One region of the Rheinheimera sp. MMS21-TC3 genome, then DNA from elsewhere that is predicted to be linked to it. Evidence: predicted binding sites of a transcription regulator. Region 1 holds the regulator's gene; the other holds the start of a gene.
What was found. The regulator FNR, encoded in region 1, switches genes on or off when oxygen is low (the NO sensors DNR and NnrR bind a similar motif). The targets are predictions, from matches to a motif close to TTGATNTANATCAA.

Region 1 (7,506 bases):
CATGACACTGTACTAGCGGGCAGTTTAAATCATAACGGTTTGCTACAAGTTAAAGTTAGCTCCGGCTTAGCCAGTTCACGTTTAGGACAAATTATTGCGTTGCAGTATCGTACTTTTAGTCAAAAGCCCGCTTTACTACAAAAAACCGATAAACTGGCGCAAAACTTTATTGAAAAGCTGTTAATTATTGCGGTGTTAACTTTTGTACTTTGGTATTTTTGGTTAGATGCCGATCGGGCATTTTGGGTTACCTTATCCGTGTTGGTTGCAACCTGCCCTTGCGCGTTAAGTTTAGCTGCGCCTACTGCTGTAACCTGTGTTTTAGCCCAATTAAATCGACAAGGTATTTTAGTTAAAAATAGTGAAGCACTAGATGCCTTGCCCGAAATTACTCATATTGTTTTTGATAAAACCGGTACCTTAACTCAGGGTCAATTTTCACTAAACCAGGTTAATTTAATCGACGACAGTTACAGCCGTGAACAATTATTAAATTTAATTGCTAATCTAGAACTGAATTCAGAACACCCTATAGGCAAGGCATTTGCTGAACATTATGTGCAGCCTCTTAATTTAACAGACATTAATATCACTGTTGGTGGCGGTATTAGTGCTATTTATCAACAGCAACAGATTAAAGTAGGCAGTGCTAAATTCTGTAATGTCGATATTTATTCTGATGCTATGGTATATGTCAGTATAGAGCAGCGTTTAATAGCTAGCATTAGCCTGCAAGATGCGCTGCGTCCTGAAATCCCAGCCTTATTAAAACAGCTTAAAGCAGATAATTATCAATTAATTATGTTAACCGGTGATAGTTCTAGCCAAGCCGAACAATTACAACAACAACTGGGTTTTGACCTCATGTTTAAAGGCTGCTCACCTGAACAAAAGGTGTCAGAAATTCAAAATTTAGTTACCCAAGGCCATAAGGTTATGATGTTAGGTGATGGTGTTAATGACAGCCCCGCTTTTCATGCCGCTCATGTTTCTGTTGCACTAGAGTCCGGCACAGACTTATCTAAAAACCAAGCAGATGTGGTATTATTAAAACCCGATCTTAGTTTGTTATCGACTTTATTAACGGGCAGTACTATTGCTAAACGGCGAATTAAACAAAACCTTGCGTGGGCTGTTGGCTATAATTTCATTATAATACCCTTAGCTGTTGCCGGCTTTGTTTCACCCTATATCGCAGTACTAGGTATGTCCTTTAGCTCATTGTTAGTTGTATCAAACTCTTTAAGGCTATTAAAAAAATGAATGTAATTTACATTTTAATTCCAATTGCCATTGTTTTTGTTGTGTTTGGTTTAACGGTATTTTTTTGGGCAGTACGTAAAGGCCAATTTGATGATCTTGAAAAACAAGGTTTTAGTATCTTATTTGATGATAACAACGCAGACATAAAACCCAAAAACAATACCGCTACTAAGAGCACTGCTAATAACAAGCAGTCGAATAATTAATGAATAGTGATCTGATTGCGGCTATAGCAATCGGCTTTATAGGCAGTGGCCACTGTTTAGTCATGTGCGGTGGTATAGTCGCCGCCTTACAACTAGCAATGCCAAACGCAAATCTGAAACGAAGGCTTTGGTTACAATTTATATTGAGTTTGGGCCGGCTGTCTACTTATAGCTTATTTGGCGCTGCTGTTGGTTATTTTGGCGCTAGTGCTATGCAAGTTGCTGGTGGCTCTATGTTATGGTTGCGCTTAATAGCAGGTTGCTTATTAATTGCTATGGCACTTTACATCAGTAAACTTTGGTTTGGCTTGCTTAAATTAGAACAACTAGGCCAAGGGATCTGGCGCCATATTCAACCTCTTACTAAACATTGTTTACCCTTAGACTCGACTAAAAAAGCTTATTTATATGGTTTATGTTGGGGCTGGCTACCATGTGGCTTAGTTTATAGTGCCTTAAGTTGGAGCTTAGTAAGCGGTAGTGCTAGCTCGGGAGCTATGGTGATGTTTGCTTTTGGTTTAGGCACTCTACCGGCTATCTTACTCTCAGGTATTGCTGCACAAAAGTTAACTCAGATAAAAAACAATTTAACCCTAAGATACATAACAGCATTTATATTAGCCTGTTATGGTGTTTATACAATATGGCTTGCAGCGGCACGTCTATTTATTTAGTCTTATAACCTAGGTGAATTTCTAAGGGGCTAGCATGCAAAAGTCTGTATTAAAGTGTCAGGACTGTGGTTTTAGTCAGTTATGTTTACCCTTTTCATTAAATGAAATTGAAATGAGCCAACTTGACGATATTATTCAACGCAAAAAACCATTTCATAAAGGCAATATGCTATTTGAAGCAGGTATGCCACAAAAATCCTTATTTGCTGTACGTTCTGGTACGTTTAAAACTTTTACCCTAACCAATCAAGGTGAACAACAAATTACGGGCTTTCATTTACCTGGTGATATTCTTGGCTTTGATGCTTTTAATAGCCAACATCATCCAAGTTATGCAGAAGCCTTAGAAACAGCTATGGTATGCGAGATCCCTCTCACTAATCTAGATGTATTATTAGGCCAACTTCCTAGGCTTAGACAACAAATGATGCGCTTGATGAGCCAAGATATTCAAGCAGATCAACAAATGATGCTGTTGTTAAATCATAAGTCTGCTGAACAAAAGCTCGCAAGCTTTATTAAACAACTATCGCAACGTTATGCTAGTCGAGGTTTTGCTGGTACAGAGTTTAGGCTAACCATGACCCGCAGTGATATAGGCAACTACTTAGGCTTAACCGTAGAAACAGTTAGTCGTTTATTAAGTAAGTTAAATAAAGAACAACTTATCGCTGTTGACGGTAAATTAATTAAAATTATTAATCTCAACCAGTTAACCGAGCTGGCATCCTTATCTGCACGGTGCTAATTTAGCTTAATATCAATTTTTTTTACCAGCAAAAGTAACACGAGTGGCTATACTAAAAGTAAATACTATTAGGTGTTTTATGATTAGGAGTCAAAGATGTCAGCTTATAGCAAAGTGTTAGTAGTGTTAGATCCTGCCGCTGAGCAACAAAAAGCGCTTAATCGCGCAATACAACTTGCTAAGCTTCAAGCTTGTCGCTTAACAGTGTTCTTAGCGGTATATGACTTTTCTTATGAATTGACAACTATGCTATCTGGTACAGAGCGTGAAGCTATGCGCCAAGCCGTCATTACTGATAGAGAAGATTGGATAAAGCAATTAATTAATAAGCAAAATACCGATAATTTAGATATAGAAATTTTAGTGGTTTGGCATAATCGCCCTTTTGAAGCTATAGTCCATGCCGCTATTGAGCAACAAATTGATTTAGTGGTTAAAGGAACCCATGACCATGATGTGTTGAAGTCGATGATTTTCACGCCAACTGACTGGCATATCTTGCGCAAGTGCCCCTGCCCTGTATTACTAATTAAAGAATATGAGTGGCCTAAACGCCGCAATATTATTGCGGCTGTACACGCCGGTAGCGAGCAGGAGCATCACTTTAATCTTGACCAACGTATTATTAGTAAAGCGGTTAAAGTGGCAAAGCTGCTTGATGCTAAAGTGCATTTGGTTAATGCCTTCCCTGGTACTCCCGTTAATATTGCCATTGAAATACCCGAATTTAATCCACAAGAATACAGTCAGTCTATGAAGCAACATCACATTGACTCTGTCGCTAAACTAGCCCAGCAATTTGATATACCAGCTGAACAATGCCATGTAATTGAAGGCATGCCAGAGGATGCCATTCCTAATATTGTTAAAGAGTATGATGCCCTGATGGTGGTTATTGGCACTATAGGTCGTACTGGTCTTTCAGCGGCAATTATTGGCAACACAGCAGAGCATGTTATTGACCAGTTAGACTGTGATGTTCTTGCAGTAAAACCAGCTGATTTTATTAGCCCACTACAGAAAAGCTAAACTTAACCCTGTTTTAATGCTGGGATACTTTGGTATTTGCGTTGCCTTAGTTATAATGTGCGCCATTTTAGATTTAGGTTGACAATTATGACTCACGCAGCGCAAACCAAAGCACAATATAGTTTTAATAAGTTACATAAGCGCTTACGGCGTAATATAGGCCAAGCGATTGCCGACTTTAATATGATTGAAGATGGCGATAAGGTCATGGTTTGCCTGTCTGGTGGTAAAGACTCTTACACTATGTTAGATATTTTACTTAACCTGCAAAAGTCTGCACCAATTCAATTTAGCATCATTGCTGTCAACTTAGATCAAAAGCAACCTGGTTTTCCGGAAGAGGTATTACCTAATTATCTAAGCGAGTTAGGAGTTGAATACCTTATTGTTAACGAAGACACTTATTCAATTGTTAAGGATAAAGTTGCGGAAGGTAAAACAACCTGTTCATTATGTTCACGCTTACGCCGCGGTATTTTATACCGTACAGCTAAAGAATTAGGCGCAACCAAAATTGCCTTAGGCCATCACCGCGATGACGTTTTAGAAACCCTATTTTTAAATATGTTTTTTGGCGGCAAAATGAAGTCTATGCCTCCTAAGCTGGTTAGCGATAATGGCGAACATGTGGTTATTAGACCCTTAGTTTATTGTAAAGAAAAAGATATAGAGAAATATTCAATAGCTAAAGCTTTCCCTATTATTCCGTGTAACTTATGTGGTTCGCAAGATGGCTTACAGCGCCAAGTGGTAAAAGAGATGCTGACAGATTGGGATAAGCGCTTTCCGGGCAGAATTGAAACTATGTTTCAATCTATGCAGAACATAGTGCCATCTCACATGGTGGATAGAAATTTATTTGATTTTGCTAATTTAAGTAAAGAAACCGCTATTAGTGAGGGCGATATCGCTTTTGATAAGCCAAGTATCTCTGCCATTCCAGTTGGTTTTGAAGCTAATGATGACGCAGAGCCTGTCTCAGATATACAGTATATAGCTTTAAACTAATACAACCGCTTAACTTAAGTATTCAGCCAGTAAAGAGTCCTTTTACTGGCTATATATTGACTTTAACTATTGCATTAGCGGTAATAAATAAACAGGCTTTTCTGCAAATGTCCACTGTGCTTCACTAGCAGTTATTGTCGTTAAGTCTATCTGACAACGATTCTGTTTACATTGAGTAACAGCTTGTTGTTCTGACGATAATTGGCTAACTATTTCACTTGGATTAACAGTATTACTAAATACGGCTATTAGCCCTTTTACTTCAGGTAGCCAACGTTTACTCACGCTACCGGCTAAATCCGTTAAAACTAACCTAAATTGCTGTTGATAATGTATAAGCTGTTGCTGTTGGATAGTTGCAGCTAACGGCATTCTGCTGCGTAGCACTAAAGTAAGCTCACAACGAGCATGATTATCTGCCTGCTGTAACACTAATCTGGCTTTACTGTCTTTAAGTGCCTCATCAAAGGGCAAGCTAATTTCTCCATTAGCGGATAAATAAAGTTCGATATTATGTAGATCACTTATCAAGCGTAAATCAATATAACGACACTCAGTTTTGCGCTCAGTATTGGTTAATAAAAAAGCTAAGGTTAAATCACTGTATTCTGGTTGCTGCAGTGTTTTCATTTTACGATACAAACTATCGTAGCTAATCATTAAAGTTGCCTGTGCAGGGAATGCAAATAGCAGCACAAGCATAAAGAATTTGTACATTTTATTGTTCCAAAAATTTACGGTTATATCGGATCATACTGCTAATTTCTGCAATATATTCATCGCCACGTTCAGAATAAGCCCCTAATCCTGCTGCTAATGCCTCGCCACGCAAGGGTTTATTAGCTTTATGCAATTGTACTCTGATATCTCTCAGTGATTGATAGGTATGAAAAGTATTTAAATTATAAAAATAACTGCTAATACTAGCAGCTGCACTGCGAAACTTAGTAACCTCATGAAACTGCCCTTCATTACGCGAAGCAGGTACTAGACCGCAGCCTTCACTAAAGCACCATTGGCCAAAAAAATTAAAGCCTTCTATGGCAAAACGGCTTGTGCCCCAAGCTGATTCATTTGCCGCTTGCATTAACACTAAGCTTTCTGGAATGATATCGACACGACTTAATAGTTCAGTTAAGTTTGTTTGATCTATTTGTATCGCGTCCATTCTAAATTCATCATATAAACTATAAATAAAAGCAGAGTCGGTAATACTTAGCTTTAGGCCTTTATTTTGTTTTTTTGTTATTTCTAACAGTTGTGATCTTAGGCTAAGTAGCCTGGCATTTTCTCGTTTTACATAAGGCCGTAAATAGGCAAAAAATGCCTTTTTTTTCTCTGCTGTGTCTGTAAAAGCATTAAAATCTGGTAGCGTCTGCTTTGCTGGTAATGGCTGAGTATAAGCAAGGCGTTGTAATAGTTTCTTTTTATCGGCTTGACTAAGAGCTGCTAGACGGCTGGGTTGGTGCCATTCTTCTAACGAATTAAGTTCTTTTATCGATTCTAATTCTGTAAAAGGACTCATTAATGCAACAATAAAAAACAGCCAAAATAGGCTTAATATAACCTTACGGATAAACATCTTTCTCCCAATACCACTGCAATTTTATATATACGACTAAAGCACATTTAACTATAACCGTTTATTTTACCTAGATATGTCAACTAATACGACATAAAACAGCATTAGGCTAGTTTTAATAATTATTCTGTAAAATAACATATTAAATTTATTGCATATTTAGTAAAACTATGTAAAAAATAGCCTTGTAACTTTTAGCTATCTAGACGGATAGAGTAAAATCATTAAGGCAGCTTATTATCATGCAACCTATATTACGATCCTCTAAATTAGCAGGGGTCTGTTACGACATTCGTGGCCCCATAGCTAAAGAAGCAAAAAGAATGGAGGATGAAGGACAAAGTATTCTAAAATTGAATATTGGTAACCCTGCTTTATTTGGCTTTGCTGCACCAGATGAGATTTTAAAGCACGTTATTCATAATTTATCCGCTGCTCAAGGAATTTACTCTGCTCGCGTTGCAGTCGCGCAATTTAGCTACTTATCGACAATAAAATAATACAACGGTTAAAGCATAACTTATGAATAATAATTTTAACTTCCAACAGCTATTTGAACAACTCACTGACGCCTTAGCCAGTATCGTATTTTTTGCTTTTAACATTAATGGTACTGATGTGCCCTTAGTCTTAGTGTGGCTAATTTTAGGCGCCTTGTTTTTTACTGTTTCTTTAGGCTTTATTAACATTCGCGGTTTTACGCATGCCATAAAGTTAATAAAAGGCAATAAGAGCACTGGTGCAAAGGGTGAAATTAGCCCTTTTCAGGCTTTAACCACAGCCTTGTCGGGCACTGTCGGCACCGGCAATATTGCAGGAGTTGCACTCGCTATTAGTTTGGGTGGCCCTGGTGCAACATTTTGGATGATCATCGCTGGCTTACTTGGTATGTCAACAAAGTTTGTAGAATGTACACTAGCGGTTAAATATCGCCAGATAAATGCTGATGGCAGCGTTTCTGGTGGCCCTATGTTTTATATAAAAGCAGCATTTGAT
Region 2 (7,506 bases), 480 kb from region 1:
TCTGGCCAATATCAGGTATTTCAATTTACGGGTGATGAAAACCGGACGCAGAAAACCCAATGGCTTACTCGCGACTGGTTACTTGAAGTGCAGCAACGCGGTGCTGGTGAAATTGTTTTAAATTGCATGAACCAAGATGGTGTGCGCCAAGGCTACGATATCGCACAATTACAAAGTTTACGTCCGCTTTGTAAAGTGCCCCTAATTGCCAGTGGCGGTGCCGGCACCTTGCAGCACTTTACAGATGTATTTAAGCAAGCCGATGTCGATGCTGCCCTTGCTGCTAGCGTTTTTCATAAAGGCATAATTAGCATTGCAGAATTAAAAGCCAAGTTAATTGCCGATGGCATTAGCATTCGCCCAATCTAGAAGAAATAAGGTTTAGCATGAATAAACAGCAAATAAGTCAGCTTAACTGGCCTGAAAATCAACTACTCCCCGCCATAGTACAGCACGCTGTTTCAGGTAAGGTGTTGATGCAGGCTTATATGAGCCCTGAAGCACTAGCGCAAAGCTTAAATAGTAAAAAGGTCACCTTTTATAGTCGCAGCAAACAACGCTTATGGTGTAAAGGCGAAAGCTCAGGCAACTTTTTACATTTAGTCAGTGTTACCGCAGATTGTGATGCCGATAGCTTATTAGTGCTGGCCCTGCCTAAGGGGCCGACTTGCCATTTAGGTAATGAAAGCTGCTGGGCCGATAACAACCAGAACAGCCCGCAGTTGAGTTTTTTATATCAATTAGAACAACTAATAGCTGCAAGACAAAACGGCGATATAACCAGCAGTTACACCGCCAGTTTATTCGCCAGTGGCGTAAAAAGAATGGCGCAAAAAGTGGGTGAAGAAGGTGTAGAGGCCGCACTTGCCGCCACGGTTGGCGATCGCGAAGAATTAAAAAACGAAGCGGCAGACTTAATTTTCCATTTATTGGTGTTACTGCGCAGCCAAGACTTAGCTTTAAATGATGTAATACAGGTACTACAGCAGCGGCAAAAATCGGGTTAAGCATAGCAAAACCTTGTTTTATCCTGCTGTTCCTCGTTAAAAATTGCTCATCTGGCTAAATTAAATGTAACAGGCTTTGTCTGCATATTGACAAGCCCCTACTCTGGCATGGACTATAGGCCTGATTACAGGCTTTATTCCATTAACATTACAACTAGAAGAGCAACCATGAAAAAAACACTTCTTATGCTAGCCCTAGCCAGCAGCTTTGCCATTGCCGATGAAGGCATGTGGATGCCACAGCAATTACCCGAAATTGCTGATAAATTAAAAACTGCAGGTTTAGCGCTAGACCCTGCGAGTTTAACTAAACTAACCGAATTTCCAATGGGCGCTATCGTAAGTTTAGGCGGTTGCTCTGCATCTTTTGTTTCAGATCAGGGTTTAGTGGTGACTAACCATCACTGTGTTTATGGCAGCATTGCTCATAACTCAACGCCAGAGAATGACTTATTAGCTAATGGCTTTTTAGCTAACAGCTTTAGTGATGAAGTATCAGCGGCGCCAGGCAGCCGAATTTTTGTTACAAAAGCGGTAGATAATGTCACTGACAAAGTTGTTGATGCTAAAACCGCTAAGCTAAGCGGTAAGAAACGCTTAGACGCTATTGAAGCTAATGAAAAAAGCTTAGTAGCCGACTGCGAACAAGATGCTGGTCATCGCTGTACTGTGGCATCTTATTATGGTGGCTTAGAGTATTACTTAATTAAACAATTAGAAATTAAAGACGTACGTTTAGTCCATGCTCCCCCTTCTGGTGTAGGTAAGTTTGGTGGTGATACCGATAACTGGATGTGGCCACGTCATACCGGTGATTATAGCTTCTATCGTGCTTATGTTAGCCCTGAAGGCAAATCTGCTGACTATAGTGTAGATAACGTGCCTTACACACCTGATTATCATTTAAAAATTGCCACCGATGCCCTAAATGATGGCGATTTTGTTATGGCACTTGGCTACCCTGGGCGTACTAACCGTCACCGCTTACCAAGCGAAGTTAGCGAAACATTCCAGTGGAGCTACCCAAATACAGTTCAGCAGTTTAAAGATAGCCTAGATATTATTGCCCGCGAAACGGCTAATAATAAAGATGCTGAATTAAAATATGCTAGTCGTAAAGCCGGCTTAAATAACTACATGAAAAATCGTCAAGGCATGCTAGATAGCTTTGCTAATAGCGATTTTTTACAGCGTAAAACTGCACAGCACCAAGCCTTAACCCAATGGGTTAATAGTAGCCGTAGCAATAAGAAAGCCTATGCTAAAGATTTAGCCGAAATTGAAACGCTATTAAAAAAACGGCATGAACAAAATCGAGCAGAATATTTATTAAACAATGCTACACCGCGATTATTAGGCTTAGCCCGCGCTTTACATCGTTTAACTCACGAAAATACTAAACCAAATGCACAGCGTAAAGCTGGCTATCAAGAGCGTGATTTCCCACGTTATAAAGCTTTTATAGCGGGTATGGAGCGTAATTTTGATGTCAATGTTGAAAAAGCCTTTGATCTGCATAATTTAACTAAGTATGCCAGCCAAAACAAAAAGCAGCGTAATGCTGAGTTTGATAAAGCTATGGGTATTAAAGATAATATGAGCCAACAGCAATTAATCGCATTAATTGATAGTTGGTATAATGCTACCGGATTGACTTCGTTAGCTAACCGTCAAGCTTTATTGCAAGGCTCTATCGCTGATTACAAAGCCAGTAATGACTTTTTTGTAAAAGCGGCAATTGCTTTATATAAATCAGACTTAAAGCAAGAAGCGGCAGATGAAGAGTTAGCAGGTAAAATTCAACAAGCCTATGCTAACTATATGCGCGCTAAAATTGCCTTTATGCAATCTCAAGGTGAGGCCGTCTATCCAGATGCAAACAGCACCCTACGTGTCACTTACGGTAATGTTAGAGGCCGAGCTCATGGCAATGAAGATGGTAATGCTTGGGCGCCATTCACAACGCTGCGCGGTATTAGTGCTAAAGCAACAGGTGAAGGTGAGTTTAATGCGCCACAAAAGCAACTAGAGGCCATTGCTGCTAAGCAATTTGGTAACTATAAAGTAGATAGCTTAAACTCAGTACCAGTCAACTTTTTAGCAACCTTAGATATTACTGGTGGTAACTCAGGTTCAGCAGTATTAAACGGTAAAGGTGAACTAGTTGGTTTAGCCTTTGATGGTACCTTAGACTCAATCATCTCAGATTGGGACTTTAATAATGATAATACCCGTTCAATCCAAGTAGACTCACGCTTTATGCTGTGGCAAATGCAGCATATTGATAATGCTGACAGCTTATTAAAAGAGCTAAATATCCTGTAGGGATATTAAATACTTAATATAAAAAAGCCCTCTGCTGAGGGCTTTTTGTTAGCTAGTTTACATTAGTAAATTAAGTACTTTGTTTCAGCAGAATTACCGCTAAACGAACAAAGTCAGATGAGGTTAGAATTCCTTTAATCTTATTGCTGTCGTCTACTATAGGTAAACAGCCATGGCGATTAGTCACAAAATATTCTGTTACTTCAAGTAAAGTAGTACTAGGCAATACGCTGACAAAATCTGTTAGCATAATATCGGTAACTAACTGTTGTTTTTCTTTACGCTCTAACTCAGCCGCGCCAAATTGGGCTACTAATGACATTACTTTAGCCACTAACACTTTTTGTGTCAGCATGCCTACTAGCTCACCATTAGTGTCTATAACAGGAATATGCCGAACATTTTTACTGCGCATTAAATCATGGGCATCTTTTAAATTAGCGCCACGCTCTACACAAAAGGGATCTGCAGTCATTAAATCTGAAACATGCTTCATTAGATTTCTCCATTTGCATCAATTAACTATTATTATCCAATAATTAATACTTATAAGTATTGTAATAGATCAAACTTTATCGACTCTATTCTTTTTATCCAATGGCTGAGCTCTGCTAATTTATGGCCGCTGTTCAGCAGTTAATGCACTACCTAAAGAAGCACAAATAACCAGTAATATTGCTAACCATTGCCATAAAGTAAGCTGCTCACTTAAAATTAAAAAACCTGCTAATGCGGCCACTGCTGGCTCCATACTCATTAGCACACTAAAGCTTTGTGAAGTCATATTACGTAACGACACCATTTCTAAGGAGTAAGGTAAGGCACTGGATAAAATACCCACAGCAAAGCCTAAGGGAATAACTTCCCAGCTAAGTATTGCCATACCTTGGCTAACAAAGCCAATAGGCACTAAAAACACTGCTGCAACGGTCATCCCTAAAGCAACCGTTATGCCTCCAGATGCTTGACTCCCTGTTCTTTTACCAAACAAAATATAACCTGCCCAACAAGCGCCAGCGGCTAAGGCTAAGACCACACCAACAGGATCTAGCGCTTCTTCACCTTGCATATCTGGTAAGAGTAATAAAATTCCAGCAATAGCTAAACCAACCCATATTAAATCACGTTTGCGCCGAGAGCCTATTAAGGCAACTGCTAAAGGGCCGGTAAACTCTAATGCTACACCTATACCTAAAGGAATACGCTCTATAGCTAAATAAAACAAAATATTCATGCCACCTAAGCAAATACCATAAAATGCAATGGCACGCATATCTCGGCCTTTGGGCATAGCTCGCCATGGCCTAAACACTAACCATAATATGATAGCGGAAAATCCAAGACGCAGTGCCGTTGTGCCCTCAGGCCCAACTATAGGAAATAGCTGTTTAGCAATAGAAGCGCCGGATTGAATAGTTGCCATTGCTAATAGCACTCCGGCAAAAGCAATCACAACCGTACGATTTAGTCTTAGTGTCATGATAAAGCAACTTTGAAAAAAGAATGTGATTTATAGGTTAGTAATTTTAGCCTAGACTATAACGAAAGGATATTCATTGTATCGCAGCTAGCTTGAGTTCTAACTATGTAAGTGCTTTACTAAGCTAGTTAGCAATATCAATAAAACATAATCAACCATGCTAAGTAAGGTATTATTTGTTTAAAATGCTATTTGGCTATCTTGCTTTGCTCGCAGTGGCTACTACTTCGCTTATGCTGCAAGCTAAAGAAGATAAAAAACCTGTACATAAACTGTCACCATCAAAGTCTGCACCAGCAGTAAAGATGCCAAGCAAAAAATCAAATTCGACAGCACAGTATACCATTTATAGTGCTCAAAAAGCCGATGGCACTGTTTTATTTTCAGATAGACAGCCTCTAAATCTAAGCTACAAGGTATTGTATTATGATTGCTTTGCTTGCGATCCTAACTCAAATATTAATTGGTTTACTACGCCACTTTATATTCGGCCTTATAATCAATTAATTAATTCTGCAGCAATTAAGCATAATTTAGATCCAGCACTAATTCGCGCTGTTATTCATGCTGAGTCAGCATTTAGACCTAGTGTTGTTTCCAAAAAAGGCGCTGTTGGTTTAATGCAATTAATGCCTAAAACAGCTGAAGAATTGGGCGTAACTGATGCTAGTATGCCAAGCCAAAATATTCAAGCCGGTAGCCAGTACTTAGCTAAATTACTGCAGCAGTATGATAATAATATAGATTTAGCCTTAGCCGCTTATAATGCCGGTAGCACAGCAGTCAGACGGCACCAAGGGATCCCTCCTTTTGCAGAGACCCAAGCTTATGTAAAACGAGTTAACATTTTACATAAGCGTTATCAGTCTGGCTTCTAATTACCGTCTGAATCTAAATCTGGCTCAAACCCTTGTATAGTTACCCCGGATAAAAAGCCAGCCCCTTTAGTATCACCACTACGCAACTTTATCATTAGACGTAAATCGTTTGGCGAATCTGCATGGTGAATTGCATCTGTGTAGCTAATAATGCCACTTTGATACATATCAAATAATGCTTGGTCAAAGGTTTGCATACCTAATTCACGTGACTTGGTCATTACTGCTTTAATTTCACCTATTTCGCCACGAGCAATAAGATCTGCTACTAAAGGAGAGTTTAGTAATACCTCTATCGCCGCTTTACGGCCTTGACCATCTGCTGTTGGCACTAACTGCTGAGCAACGATAGCCCTTAAGTTGAGTGATAAGTCAAATAGCAACTTTTGGTGCATATCTTTTGGTACTAAGTGCATGATCCTATCAATAGCTTGGTTAGCATTATTGGCGTGCAGCGTCGCTATACATAAATGGCCAGTTTCAGCAAAAGACAGTGCGTATTCCATCGTATCTTGGCTGCGGATCTCACCAATTAAAATAACATCTGGCGCTTGGCGCAATGAGCTTTTTAATGCTGAACCAAAAGATTCGGTGTCTATGCCAACTTCACGCTGAGTCACTAAGCTTTTTTGATGATCGTGAACAAATTCTATTGGATCTTCAATAGTTAAAATATGACCTTTAGTATTACGATTACGATAGCCTAACAAAGCTGCTAATGAAGTCGATTTACCGGTACCCGTTCCCCCGACAAACAATACCAAGCCTCGTTTAGACATGATAATTTCTTTCATTATAGGTGGCAGTCCAAGCTCATCTACTTCGGGTATACGAGTAATAATGCGCCGTACTACCATGCCGGCGCAATCCCGCTGCCAAAATGCTGACACCCGAAAACGACCGGCTTCATTGGCAATAGCAAAATTACACTCTTTAGTAGTCATAAACTCTTGTTGTTGCTTGTCATTCATTGCCGCTAACACAAGTTTTAATGATCCAGCATCGGTAAGAGGCGTTTCATCTATAGGCGTCATTTCACCATTTATTTTTGCCGCTACCGGCATCCCTGCGGTAACAAACATATCAGACGCCTTCATTGACACCATTTTATCAAGAAAATCAGTCAAGTTACTCATTAATTACATCCTACCCATATTACCAAAAGTATTTTTATCTTGGGCTTTACCTGCTGCATCTTGTTGTGACACTAAGCCACGATTAACTAGATTTAGTAAACACTGATCCATAGTTTGCATACCATGCGAGGCACCAGTTTGAATTACCGAATACATTTGGGCAATTTTATCTTCACGAATCAAGTTACGGATTGCCGGTAAACCAACCATAATTTCATGGGCGGCAATACGGCCCCCACCCACTTTTTTCAATAAGGTTTGCGAAATAACTGCGCGTAAAGACTCCGATAACATAGAGCGAACCATAGCTTTTTCTTCTGCTGGAAACACATCGATAATACGGTCGATAGTTTTAGGTGCAGAGGTAGTATGCAAGGTACCAAAAACTAAGTGACCTGTTTCCGCTGCAGTCATAGCTAAACGAATGGTTTCTAAATCCCGTAATTCACCAACTAAGATAACATCCGGGTCTTCACGCAATGCAGAGCGTAAAGCATTACTAAAACTGTGGGTATCACGATGAACTTCTCGTTGGTTAATTAAGCATTGCTTATTGCTATGAACAAATTCTATTGGGTCTTCAATGGTTAATATATGCTCATGACGCATACTATTAATATAGTCAACCATAGCCGCTAAGGTAGTAGATTTACCCGAACCGGTAGGTCCAGTAACAAGTA

Region 2: a site for FNR is predicted at 3,888-3,901, ahead of RDV63_RS10575 (HPP family protein). Genes of this name have one in related genera too.

Annotation. Positions count from the first base shown of each region.
Region 1 covers NZ_CP135084.1:1,682,582-1,690,087, reverse strand. Annotated here, with positions in the region: gene RDV63_RS08420 (heavy metal translocating P-type ATPase) at 1-1,263, shown strand, start outside; gene ccoS (cbb3-type cytochrome oxidase assembly protein CcoS) at 1,260-1,469, shown strand; gene RDV63_RS08410 (sulfite exporter TauE/SafE family protein) at 1,469-2,143, shown strand; gene fnr (fumarate/nitrate reduction transcriptional regulator Fnr) at 2,178-2,891, shown strand; gene uspE (universal stress protein UspE) at 2,988-3,920, shown strand; gene ttcA (tRNA 2-thiocytidine(32) synthetase TtcA) at 4,008-4,928, shown strand; gene RDV63_RS08390 (DUF2987 domain-containing protein) at 4,995-5,645, opposite strand; gene RDV63_RS08385 (glucosaminidase domain-containing protein) at 5,647-6,510, opposite strand; gene RDV63_RS08380 (hypothetical protein) at 6,753-7,010, shown strand; gene RDV63_RS08375 (alanine/glycine:cation symporter family protein) at 7,033-7,506, shown strand, end outside.
Region 2 covers NZ_CP135084.1:2,165,324-2,172,829, forward strand. Annotated here, with positions in the region: gene hisF (imidazole glycerol phosphate synthase subunit HisF) at 1-369, shown strand, start outside; gene hisIE (bifunctional phosphoribosyl-AMP cyclohydrolase/phosphoribosyl-ATP diphosphatase HisIE) at 387-1,007, shown strand; gene RDV63_RS10570 (S46 family peptidase) at 1,176-3,332, shown strand; gene RDV63_RS10575 (HPP family protein) at 3,403-3,828, opposite strand; gene RDV63_RS10580 (DMT family transporter) at 3,949-4,812, opposite strand; gene RDV63_RS10585 (lytic transglycosylase domain-containing protein) at 4,998-5,690, shown strand; gene RDV63_RS10590 (PilT/PilU family type 4a pilus ATPase) at 5,687-6,826, opposite strand; gene RDV63_RS10595 (type IV pilus twitching motility protein PilT) at 6,830-7,506, opposite strand, start outside.